Regions from separate parts of the Kocuria gwangalliensis genome, predicted to be linked through region 1. Evidence: riboswitches for the same ligand, from Rfam matches in the RefSeq annotation. Region 1 holds a riboswitch; the other holds the start of a gene.
The links. A riboswitch is a leader RNA that binds a small molecule or an ion and turns the genes downstream of it on or off. The one in region 1 is predicted to bind S-adenosylmethionine.
Positions count from the first base shown of each region.

Region 2: linked by a shared signal. The riboswitch ahead of ABEA06_RS03770 (MFS transporter) and the one ahead of ABEA06_RS12845 (cobalamin-independent methionine synthase II family protein) in region 1 are both predicted to bind S-adenosylmethionine.

Region 1 covers NZ_BAABLN010000035.1:50,441-56,457, forward strand. The annotation lists gene ABEA06_RS12815 (cytochrome c oxidase assembly protein) at 1-106, opposite strand, end outside; gene ABEA06_RS12820 (DUF2243 domain-containing protein) at 114-635, opposite strand; gene ABEA06_RS12825 (MarR family winged helix-turn-helix transcriptional regulator) at 822-1,367, shown strand; gene ABEA06_RS12830 (acetyl-CoA C-acetyltransferase) at 1,415-2,605, opposite strand; gene ABEA06_RS12835 (M23 family metallopeptidase) at 3,073-3,726, shown strand; partial or broken gene ABEA06_RS12840 (SDR family NAD(P)-dependent oxidoreductase) at 3,693-4,188, opposite strand; SAM riboswitch class I at 4,282-4,372, shown strand; gene ABEA06_RS12845 (cobalamin-independent methionine synthase II family protein) at 4,386-5,597, shown strand; gene ABEA06_RS12850 (hypothetical protein) at 5,810-6,017, shown strand, end outside.
Region 2 covers NZ_BAABLN010000008.1:104,180-110,196, forward strand. The annotation lists gene ABEA06_RS03755 (metallophosphoesterase family protein) at 1-238, opposite strand, end outside; gene ABEA06_RS03760 (DNA polymerase III subunit alpha) at 309-3,845, opposite strand; gene ABEA06_RS03765 (DUF6504 family protein) at 3,877-4,242, opposite strand; SAM riboswitch class IV at 4,482-4,600, shown strand; gene ABEA06_RS03770 (MFS transporter) at 4,647-6,017, shown strand, end outside.

The DNA of each region.
Region 1 (6,017 bases):
CCCAGGCATAACCGGCCGCCGCGGCAACCAGTAAAACAGCCACGAGCACCTCGAAGGCGAGCCAGCCGTCAAGGACAGTTGTCTGCGGCGAGTCGTGGGAGTGCATCGCGGTATCAGCGAGCGCGTCGGCCGGAACCGGTCAGGCGCAATACCAGCAAACCGATCACCATCAACAGGATCGCGGATCCGATCCACACCGTGTCGTACAGCAGGAGGTCAACGCCGTAGCGGATCTGGTGGATGCCCAAGATCTTGTGATCGACCACTCCGTCGAAGAGCTGGAATGAGCCAATCCCTAGCACCACCGCGCCGGTCCAGCGCTTCCAGTTCACCCCGCCGCGGCGCCTGATATCGGCCAGCAGGAACAGGCCCCACACGGTGATGAACCAGCCGAAAGCGTGGAAAAACCCGTCGGCCACCAGGGCCACTTCAGGGGTGGACAGGTCGTAGAAGTGATGCCATTGCAGACCCAGGTGAAAGATGAACAGGTCGATCATCGACGCCGCGATGCCGCCGCCGAACAACAACCCTGACAGCACGGTGCGTTTGCCGGGCCGCCGCTCGTTTCGGGTTTCGACGGCGCCCCTGCGTCCCGTTCGTGCCTCATTGCGTGCGTTCGGTTCAGCGGTGGACATGTCCGACACTCCTTGGCGCGACAACGGGGTTGCTGCCTTCATTGTTCATTCCCTAAGCAAGCTGTTCAAGATGTGACACGTTTCAGGTGTGCCCTGCGGAGACTCCACCAAGTAATAAAACGTCTAACAACTTTTTCGCCCGGGAGAAAGTCCCCGAACGGCCTGGGTCCGCACTAAATTTGGACCATGTCCACACCTGACGATGCCCCGCACGTGGCGAACCCGGATTACTGGCAGTTCGCCAACGCCGCCGCCTCACGCATCGCGCGGGAGTTCCCGGAATCGGACATCACGGCCAACCGCCTGTTCGTCACGTTGTTCCGGGCGTCGTCGTCGGTGATCTACGACTTCGAGTCCTCCATCCACCGCCCCGCCGGTGGCACATGGGCCAGCTATCGCATGCTGTTCGCGCTGTGGGTTGCCGGCCCGCTCACTCCCCATCGTGCGGCCGAGCTCATGGGCATGAGTCGGGCGGCGGTCTCGAATCTCGCGGGCAATCTGGAAGCCAAGGGCTTGCTGATCAAACAGGCATCCGAAGCGGACGGCCGATCCCTCATCCTCCACCTGACCGACACGGGTCAGACCAAGATCCAGGAGGTCTTCGCGCTGCAGAACTCCCGCGAGAACCAATGGAGTCAAGCCCTGAGCGAGCAGGAGCGCGAGCTGCTCATCAGCCTGCTGGACAAGATCATGGATCACCGCACGGTCATCGGCGCCAAAACCCGCAAGTAACCCCTGGTCAGTCCCTGTGTGCAGCCACGACGCCGCTCGCGCCGGACTCAGCGGCTCAGCAGCAATGCCTCACCCTGACCACCACCACCGCACAGGGACACGGCTGCCTTGCCGGACCCCCTGCGGGTCAGCTCCAGGGCGGCGTGCAGTGCCAAGCGAGCACCGGAGGCGCCGATCGGGTGCCCCAGGGCAATCGCGCCACCATGGATGTTGACCTTATCCAACGCAATCCCCAGATCCTCGACCGATTGCACCGACACCGCGGCGAAGGCCTCGTTGATCTCCACGAAATCCAGATCGTCCACGGACCACCCCGCGCGTTCCAGCGCGTGTTCGATGGCGCGCGAGGGCTGCGAGTGCAGGGACGTATCCGGGCCCGCGACCTGACCGGGCTTGCCCACCACGGCCAGCCAGGACAGGCCGTTCTCCTCGGCATAGGCGCGAGTCGTCAGGACCACGGCCGCGGCGCCGTCGGAAATCGGGGACGAGTTGCCGGCCGTGATGGTGCCGTCCTTGGTGAAGGCGGCGCGCAACTTTCCGAGTCCCTCCGCCGTGGACTCGGGGCGTACGCCCTCGTCCTTGGAGACCGTGACGGGATCACCCTTGCGCTGCGGGATCTCCAGCGGCGCGATCTCCTCCGCAAACACGCCCGAGGTTTGCGCCTCGCCCGCCAGCTGGTGGCTGCGCGCGGCGACCTGGTCCTGCTGCTCGCGACCGATGGAACGCTCGGAATTTCCGGTCTCGGTGAGCTCGCCCATTGCGACGCCCAGAGCGGCGTCGACCAGGCCGTCATTGGCCAGCGAATCAGCGAGGCTCATGTCACCGTAGGCCTTGCCCTTGCGAGCACCCAGGGCCAGGTGCGGCGCGTTGGTCATGGATTCCATGCCGCCGGCAACCACCACGGACGCCTCGCCCGCGCGAATCATGCGAGCCGCCTCGGTCACCGCGACCAGCCCGGACAGGCACACCTTGTTCAAGGTCATGGCGGGCACGGTCATCGGCAGACCCGCGGCAACGGCGGCCTGCTTGGCGGGGTTCTGACCGTTGCCGGCCTGCACCACGTTGCCCATGTACACGTAGTCAACGGTCTCGGGTGAGACACCCGAGCGCTCAAGCGCGTGCTTGATGGCGTGCGCACCGAGCTCCACAGCGCTGAGTGCGGCAAGGGAACCCAGCAACTTTCCCTGCGGGGTACGCGCCCCATTGACGATCACAACATCATTGGCGTTCTCGGTCATGTGTCCTCCTGTACGGAAACGGAATTCGGGGCGACGTTCAACAGCTCAACCCGGTACTTCGCTTCGGTCTTCACTGCTATTTCTGTTTCGGTCACGCCGGGGCCAGGATGGGCAGCACCAATCGTCGTGCGTGATCTCCACCTCAGACTAGAAAACGCCTACACACTGGTCAACGAGAACAGGCCAATCGGAGCTCAGCTCCCCACAATCCGGAAATCACAACCTGCTTCGCCCACCGTGACGATCGCCCTCACGGGCCCCGGGAGGAGCGGCATCGTCGTGGAAGCTTACGGGCTCAGACCATTTGGGGGGGGAACTTACTGCACAGTAGGGCCAGCTACTTTGCCGTAACCCCTGACGAAATGGTGTGCCGGCGCTGCACGCCCCGAGCCGCCGCACATGCCGGGGTGCGCGAGCGGCGTCGTCGCCTATTCCCATGAGAAGTCGAGCGCGGAAGAATAAATGCCATGGAACTCGACTATCCGTTCCACGGGCGCTGCCTGGTCCAGAACAGCCCCGCGAACCGAGTACCGAGTCATGGAACCGACCTGTTCGGCACGGCATTTGCCATCGATTTCGTACCGGTGGATCGAGAGAATCGCTCGGCCCGCTTCTCGGCCGGATCATTGTGGCGCCCGGAGGCACCAGAGAACTTCATCGGCTTCGGGCAACCGGTCATCTCCCCTGTGACTGGCACGGTGGTGCTGTCGGACGACCACGCCGAGGATCACGCGGCCTACCGCGGCTTGTCCTCCATGGGTTACGCGCTCACCCAGGCTCGCCGCGCTGCCGCCGGGTGGGGCACCTTGGCAGGCAACTACGTGGTGATTCAGGAATCACGAAGCGGCCGTTACGTTGCCCTGTGCCATCTACGATGGGGGAGCGTCAGGGTGCGTCTCGGTCAAGACATTCAGATCGGGGCCCAGGTGGCTGAGTTCGGAAATTCTGGCAACAGCACCGAGCCCCACGTGCACGTGCAAGCGGTTGACTCCCTGGAGTTCGAGCGTGCCGTTGGCCTACCTCTGTCATTCCCCGGTGGCCTACCCCGGAACGGGCAGATCATTGACTGCCGACCTCATCACTCCGATCAGGACGCCGTCCAACCGCCGTCCATCGTGTAGGCGGCGCCGGTGAGCATGATCTTCTTGACCACTTCCTCTTCGGGGATCCCGTGCGTTGCGACCTGGTCCTTGATTCGTTTGTCGACCAGCGGAGTCCGCACGTAACTGGGGTTCACGCAGTTGCTGGTCACCCTCCAAGGCCACGGCCTTGGACAGCCCCTCCACGCCGTGCTTCGCGGCGACATACGCGGATTTGAACGCCGAGGCGGGCAGACCGTGGACCGAGGATACGTTGATGATTCGGCCCCATTCCCGCTCGTACATGTGGGGCAGCACGGCGCGGATCAGCAGGAACGGGGACTCGAGCATGAGCGTGAGGATCCGGTGGAAGTCGGCGGGATCGATGTCAGCCACGATCACATGGGCACCGCGCTGGGCGAGAGCGCGGACCGCTGCGGCGCCAATGCCACTCGCGCCGCCGGCGACCAGGGCCTTTTTGCCCGTGAGAGTGCTCTCCGACATGCCCCGGCTCCTCAGTAGTGGGTGACCTACGTCCCGCACATTACGCGCGCCACAATTGGCCCGACCACCCACCCATGATGTTTGATGAGTGGGTAACCATCCAGAGCGGCCGAGAGATCTGGCTCGTCGACGTCGCAGCAACCCGGGATTCAGCCCACGGTGCTACCGCCAGGACCGATGGAAAGGACTGCTAGTTCATGCCTCAGAACACCGACCACATTCAGACCACCCACGTGGGATCGCTGCCCCGCACCCCCGATCTGCTGGAGGCCAATGGGCGCTTCCAGGAAGGGGAGGCCACCGCGCAGGAGTTGGACGCTGCGCTGGACACGGGCGTGATCGACATCGTCCGCAAGCAGCGTGAAATCGGCCTGGACATTGTCAACGACGGCGAATACGGCCACACCATGTCCTCCTCCGTGGATTACGGCGCGTGGTGGAATTACTCGTTCTCACGCTTGGGCGGGCTGACCCCCACCAACGAGGACCGCTGGAAGGATGCCGAGGTCAAGCGCTCCTCCCCCGGCAACATCGTGCTGACGAGCTTCCCGGACCGCCGCGACCGCGCTCGCTTCCGCGACGCGTACGAAGACCCCACCGCGGGCGTTCTGGCTCACCGCGCCTCCGTGGCCCAGCCCAAGATCACGGGCCCGCTGACTTACACCGGGCAGGACGCCGTGGTCGGTGACATCCGCCGCCTTAAGGACGCGATGGCCGAGACCGGAGCCCAGCAGGGTTTCGTGGCCGCCCTGTCCCCGGGTTCGTGCGCGCGCGTGCGCAACGAGTACTACTCGACCGATGAAGAGCTCGTGTACGCCTGCGCGGACGCGATGCGCGAGGAGTACAAGGCCATTGTCGACGCCGGACTGACCGTCCAGATCGACGATCCCTCCATCGCCGAGTCCTGGGACCAGATCAACCCCGAACCCACCGTGGAGGACTACCTGGCCTTCACCAAGGTCCGCGTGGACGCCCTCAACTACGCCCTGCGCGACCTGCCCGAGGACCAGATCCGCTTCCACCTGTGCTGGGGTTCGTGGCACGGCCCGCACACCACGGACCTCGAGTTCAAGTACCTGGTGGACCTCATGCTCACGATCAACGCCGGCGGCTACAGTTTCGAGGCGTCCAGCCCCCGCCACGGTCACGAGTGGAAGGTCTGGAAGGACCACTCGCTCCCCGAGGGCAAGGTGGTTTACCCCGGCTTCGTCTCCCACTCGACCAACGTGGTCGAGCACCCTGAACTCGTGGCCGACCGCATCGAGCAGTACGCGTCCGTGGTGGGTCGCGAAAATGTCGTCGCCTCCACCGACTGCGGCCTGGGCGGTCGCCTCCACCCCTCGATCGCGCTGGCCAAGCTCGAGTCCCTGGTCGAAGGCGCGCGCCTCGCGACCGAGCGCTTGTTCTAGCGGGGTTCGCGAGCGACGTCGTCGGTTCGCCGACGACGCCGCTCGCGCCGCCTGCACCGCGCCCACTGGGCCTCAAAGACGGCCGGCCCGGCAGCCTGTGAATAACCCGAGCCGCCGGATTGCGTGACCGCTTACAGTCGCGGTCATGAAAGCCGCTCGCGCCCTGAGTCTCGATCCGCTGCCGGATGTGTTGCCCACAGTTGAATAGCGCCATGATTACGCCCCACCTGGCCTGGAAGTATCACCGGCCCACCTCGGAGCTGGGCGGCGCCAGGCTCACCCAGCCCTACGGACTGAACCCGTTCCTGGGGCCGTCAGGCAGCGCACTCACGCATCCGGTCGAGGCGCTCACCGTGACGGCGTCGTATTTGTCGTCGTGGCGAATCATTGCCTGCCTGGACTATCTCTTGGCGCACCGGA
Region 2 (6,017 bases), on a different contig from region 1:
CGGTGCGCCGATCGGTGAGCGGGCCGTCCTGGGTGTCGTTGAACTGGACGATCTTGAATGTGCCGTTCTTACCGAAGGACAGCGGCATCTGACCGTGCCCCTGGCCGTGACGCTGGGCCACCGTGGCTGGTGCCGCTTGGGCGGCGGTGGGTGCGGCGCTGAGGACGCCTGCGGCGGCGAGCGCGCTGCCTCCGGTGATCAGGTTCCGGCGGCTGGGGCGAGGGGTGTTCTCGGACATGTCTGCTCCTGGTGTGAGGAAATCCTGGCTGCTGATGGCGGCTGCTGACTCACACCGTAGGGAGCGTGAGTTAAGAGGCTGTGACCTGGGGGTTTCGTGCAGGCGCACGGCTGGGGTTGGGTTGGGAACCCAGCACCGTGGTGGGATCGGGCAGTGTCTCCGGGCGGGTCATGTCCCACGCGCGCACCGCTTGCACACCGATGCCCCGGGGGCCGGTACGGCGGGTGTGGCCGTGGATCAGGAGCATGGTGGGGGCGAACAGCACGTGTCCGGACAGGGCCTGCGCCTCGTCGAAGAAGGTGCAGTCCACCGCACCCGAACCGTCGTCCACGGAAATGAACACTACGCGCTTACCGCTGCGCATGGGTGGGGTCATGGTGGAGACCCGTGCTCCTGCCACCACTACTTCGGTGCCGCTGCGCAGTCCCAGCAGCTCCTCTGCCCGGGTGACCCCGTAGGAGCGCAAGAGGGCGGCATGGCCGTCCATGAGGTGGGCGGAGACCTCGATGTTCATGGTGTCCAGTTCCGCGCGCACCTTTTCCTCGGTGCTGGGTTCTGGTTGTTCCGGCGGCAGTCCGGTCAGTTCCAGGTCCCCCAGTGGGAGGCTCAGCTGACCGGGGCCGGGTTGGCCCTTGGCGGAGGCGCTGCGGGTGGTGGCCGGCTGATCGGCCCGCCGGGTCAGGTGGGTCACCAGATCGGCGCGGGAGGCGCGAGCGCCGGAGGTGTTCAGGAGACTGTCCAGGGCCCCGGCCGAGGCCAGTCGCTGCAGGCTCCGCCGGGAGGGTCTGGCCCGGGTGCGCACATCCGTGAGGGTGGTGTAGGGCTGACCGGTCACGATCCGTTCGATTTCCGGGCTGCTGATTCCGGTGAGGCTGGTGAGGGATATGCGGATCCCCCAGGCCCCGCCGCGGGTGTAGGGGATGCCCCCGTCCAGGTCTCCGGGTTCCACGGTGCCCGGCCGGGGGCTCACGGGTTCGATGCGGTGGTGGTCCACGCTGCGGTTGATGTCCGGGCCGAGCACGGGGATTCCCATGCGCCGGGCCTCCCCCACGAGTAACCGGGCCGGGTACATGCCCGGGTCGTGTTCCCAGACCCCGGCCATGAAGGCTTCCGGGTGGTGGGTTTTCAACCACGCGGACTGGTAGGTGGGTACGGCGAAGGCCACGCCGTGGGCCTTGCAGAACCCGAAGCTGCCGAACGCGTGCAGGATGCCCCACACCTTGTCCACGGTCTGCGCGTCGTAGCCGCGGGCGAGTGCCCCGCTGCGGAAGGTGTCCTCCACGCGCTGTTCGGTTTCCGAGCCGAGTTTGCGCCGCCATTCATCCGCGGTGGCCAGTCCGCAACCGGTCATCCGGTCCATCATGCGCATGATCTGCTCGTGGTAGACGGCCACCCCGCGGGTCTCCTTGAGAATGTCCACCAGGTCTGGGTGGGGGTATTCGGGGGTGCTCCAGCCGTGGCGGGAGTTGAGGTAGGGGCGCACCATGGATGCCTGCATGGGCCCGGGGCGGAACAGGGAGATGTCCACGATCAAGTCGTTGAATTCCTCCGGGCCCATGGTGCCGATCAGTTCGCGCTGTCCCGGGGATTCGATCTGGAAGCACCCCAGGGTGTGGGTGGAGCTGATGAGTCGGAAGGTGTCCGGGTCGTCGCGGGGCATGGCGTCCAGATCCGGAGCGGGGCGCTCGGGTTCCATCCGTGCCACTTCCTGGACCGCGTAGGCCAGGGTGGATTGCATGCGCACGCCCAGGATGTCGAGCTTGATCAGGCCCATGGGGTCCATGTCGTGTTTATCGAATTGGGACATGGGCAACCCGATGCCACTGGCCTGCACCGGCGTGCGGTTCAACAGGGTTGCGTCCGAGAGGATCACCCCGCACGGGTGCATGGAGATGTGGCGGGGCAGCCGGTCCAGGCGTTCGGTCAGATCCACCAGCAGGTCCAGTTGCCGGTTGGCCTTGAGTTCATCGGCCAGGCGAGTCAGCTCGGGACGCTGGGCGATTTCTTCGCGCAGGGTGGCCCCCGGGACCCGCCACAGTTGCTCCGCAATATGGTCCACGATCTCCTGTCCCATCCCCAGTGCCAACCCGGCATCCCGCACGGCGCCCCTGGAACGGTAGGCGTTCTGCATGCTCATGAGCGTGACCCGGCTGCTGCCGAAGCGTTGGAAGATCTCGTGGTAGATCCTGTGCCGTTGCGCGCTCTCCATGTCTATGTCGATGTCCGGCAAGGTGCTACGCCGCGGTGAGAGGAAACGTTCGAACACCAGGTCGTATTCGAGCGGGTCCACCGGGGAGATCCCCAGCAGGTGCACCACCAGGGACGACACCGCCGACCCGCGGGCCGCATGCCGGACCTTCAGCTGGGTCATCAGTTCGGAGACCTCCGAGACGGTCAGGAAGTACCCGGCGAACCCCAACTGCGCGATCACGTCCAGCTCACGGTCCATCCGCGAGCGCAGCGATTCCCCGCTCAGGCCGGGGACGGTGCGGTCCCAGTTCTGGCGGGAGTGGAATCGTTCCAGGCCGGTGTAGCAGCGGGTCCTGAGTTGGGCATTGGGGTCTGCGCTGAGGCCGATGACGGAGGCCTCCGGGATCACGGGCTGTCCCGCGTGCAGGTCCGTGACGGGGTCCTGGCTGCAGCGTTCGGCCAGCCGGTAGGTGTCCGCGAGCAGGTGCGCGGCCCCGGGGGCGCCCAGGTCCGCGGCCGAGGAGATCTCGTGGGCGAGCCGGATCATCTGCGCGGTGTCCTTGAGCCAGCCCTGTCCCGTGGGTTGCAGTACCCCGGGGTCCGAACCGGCCAGTTCTTTCAGGGACATCAGTGTGCGAGCGGCGTCCAGCACGTCCGCGGTGACGGCCTGCCCGGGGTGGGCGTAGCGCACGGCGTTGGTGAGGATCACCGGCAGCCCGGCCTCACGTCCCACGGTGAGCATCCGCACGGCGTGACCGGTGCTGAGGGTACTGCCCTGCGGTGCCAGGTGGGTTGCGGTCTCCACAATGAGGCACCCCGCCGGTAGTACGCGCTTCCACGCGCGCAGGGCCGTGCGCGCGGCCCGGTACCGGCGCCGGACCAACAGTGATCCCACGTCCGAGTCCGGGCCCGTGAGCACCACCAGGCCGGGAGCTCCCCCGCCCGCGGCGCGGTGTACGTGGCGGGCGATCTGGTCGCGGGTCAGTCCGATGGGGTGGGCGCCATGGTGGTCGTGGCCCCGGTGGGCTGCGGACACCAACCGGCACAGTGCCGCGTACCCGGCCCCTCCGTTGCCACCGGTGGCCAGCACCACCACGCGCCCGATCACCCGGGGCGGCGGCGCAGTGCCGCGCCGGGGACGACCGTTCTGACCCTGCCGGCCGGTGGCGGCTCCAGCGCGTTTCCCCGACGACGCCGCTACCGGCCCCAGCAGCGCCAGGTCCACTCCCAGCACGGGAGCCACCCCGTGCTGTTGGCAGGCCAGCACGTGTTTGACCACCCCGTACAAGCCGTCCCGGTCCGTGCACGCCAGGATCTGCGCCCCGTGGGACGCCGCTACCTGGGCGAGCTCCTGGGGGCGAGCCACGCCGTAGTGCGCGCTGTAGGCGGTGGCCACGCGCAAATGAGGAAAACGCATACCTCATATTCGAAACTTTGTTCTATTAATGTCAAACCCCCTGGTCAGCCACGAGCCACCAGTGACCGGTGATCTCATGACGCACCAATTCCAGCGTGCGAGGTTCCACGGCCCCGCGTTGAGTCGCCTGGACGCGCCAGTGCTGCCGGTCCACCACGGACTGCCCGCTTTCCCGCGGAACCCTATCTTCCAGCTCCCACCAGCGGCGACGTTCATACCAGCGCTGCGGCGGGGCCGTGATGCGGTGCAGTCTGCCGCGAAACACCAGCTCGCACGGAGCTCCCGCTTCATCGCAGTGCACCTCGCAAGGCTGGCCCCAACCCTCGTCGAGCCGCACCGCGCCGTGCGTCTTGCTCCGCGTGAGGTCCGTATGTTCTACCGCAGTCAGTACCGTCATGACTCGTCCACCCTCCCGGTGTATTCGAAACTTTATTCGACTACCGTGAGAGTGCCAAGGGTCGCTGACACGCATAAGCGGAACATCCCGAAAGGCCCCGGAAAGCCCCGACGGCCACCACGATGCCCGGCGGCCGTGCCGTACGGAACGTCGTCGTACAAGGCGTCGTTGTACCGGCAGTCACAAAACTTCATCATTTACGGTGCTCAACGTTCGTATGGTTAGGTTCACGCCATAAGAATCACGAGTTCCGGTGCGAAGCCCTGGCTGGCCGGACGGCAACCCTCAGACGCTGTCGTGGGGTGCCCCAGGTGATGATTCGGCCCGCCGTCAGTTCCGGCGCGGGCAAGGACGGCGTCCGGCTCACCAGCACTGCTCCGTGACGCCCCGTCATGAGGAGTGTCATGGCCCCCACCACATCCCCGGTGCCCACGGTCACCGATTCATCACCCACCCGACAGGCCCGACCCGCCACGGATCACGCGCTCTCAAACGTAGGAGCGGCGGTGCGCGACAAGAAGCGCGTGCTCGCGGCGTCCTTCGTGGGCACGACCATCGAGTGGTACGACTTTTATTTGTACGGCGCCGCCGCCGCTCTGGTGTTCAGTCATTATTTCTTCCCGCAGGGTTCGGGCGTGGGGTCGATCATCGCCTCGTTCGCGACCTTTGCCATTGCGTTCTTCTTCCGTCCCCTGGGTGGCATCATTGCCGGGCACCTGGGTGACCGGATCGGCCGTAAGGCGTTGCTGGTCGCGTCCCTGTTGATCATGGGCGTGGCCACCACGGTGATTGGTCTGTTGCCGGGCTTCTCACAGATCGGCTGGTTCGCCGTGGCCCTGTTGGTCGCCTGCCGCATTGCGCAGGGGTTGTCCGCCGGCATGGAGTGGGGCGGTTCGGCGGTGCTCTCCGTGGAACACGCACCCAAGGGCCTGCGCGGGTTGTTCGGCTCCTTCACCCAGGTCGGTTCGGCCGCCGGTATGCTGCTGGCCACCTCGTTCTTCGCCGTGCTGCAGGGCCTCACCACCGCCGAGCAGTTCCAGGCCTGGGGCTGGCGCGTACCCTTCCTGTTCTCGGCCGTGCTCGTGATCATCGGCCTGATCATCCGCGCCGGCATTACGGACGCCGAGGAATTCCAGGAGGTCAGGCGCGAAAAGACCGCGGCGGCGTCGCCGGTGCGCGAAGTGCTCACCCAGCACACCCGCGGCGTGATCGTGTGCATTGGTCAGCGCATGATCCAGCCGGCCATTTTCTCCATCCTCACCGTCTACACGCTCACCTACGTGACCCAGCAACGCGGCGCGAGCCAGTGGGTCATGATTTCCATCCTGATCGCCGCCGCCGTGGGTCTGGTGGGCGGCCCGTTCTGGGGTTGGCTCTCGGACCGCGTGGGACGACGCCGCATGTCCGTGATCGCCGCCGCGGCCATTGGCGTGTTCGTGTGGCCGTACTTCTACTTCCTGGACCACGGGCCTCTCGTTCTCCTTCCGTTGGTGTACCTGATCGGCATGGCCGTGCTGCACGACAGCATTTACGGCCCCCAGGCCGCACTGTTCGCCGAGCAGTTCCCCACGCACCTGCGCTACTCCGGGGTGTCCCTGGGCTACCAAGTGGGCACCATCCTCTCCGGGGGCCTCACGCCCATGATTGCCGCGTGGCTCGTGGCCACCGGCGGCTCCCCCTGGTTGCTGTGCGGCTACCTGAGCCTGCTGGCCGTGATCTCCGTGGTCACCGGCCGCCTGGCCAAGGACACCGTGGTGGACGCACCGGAGACCGCC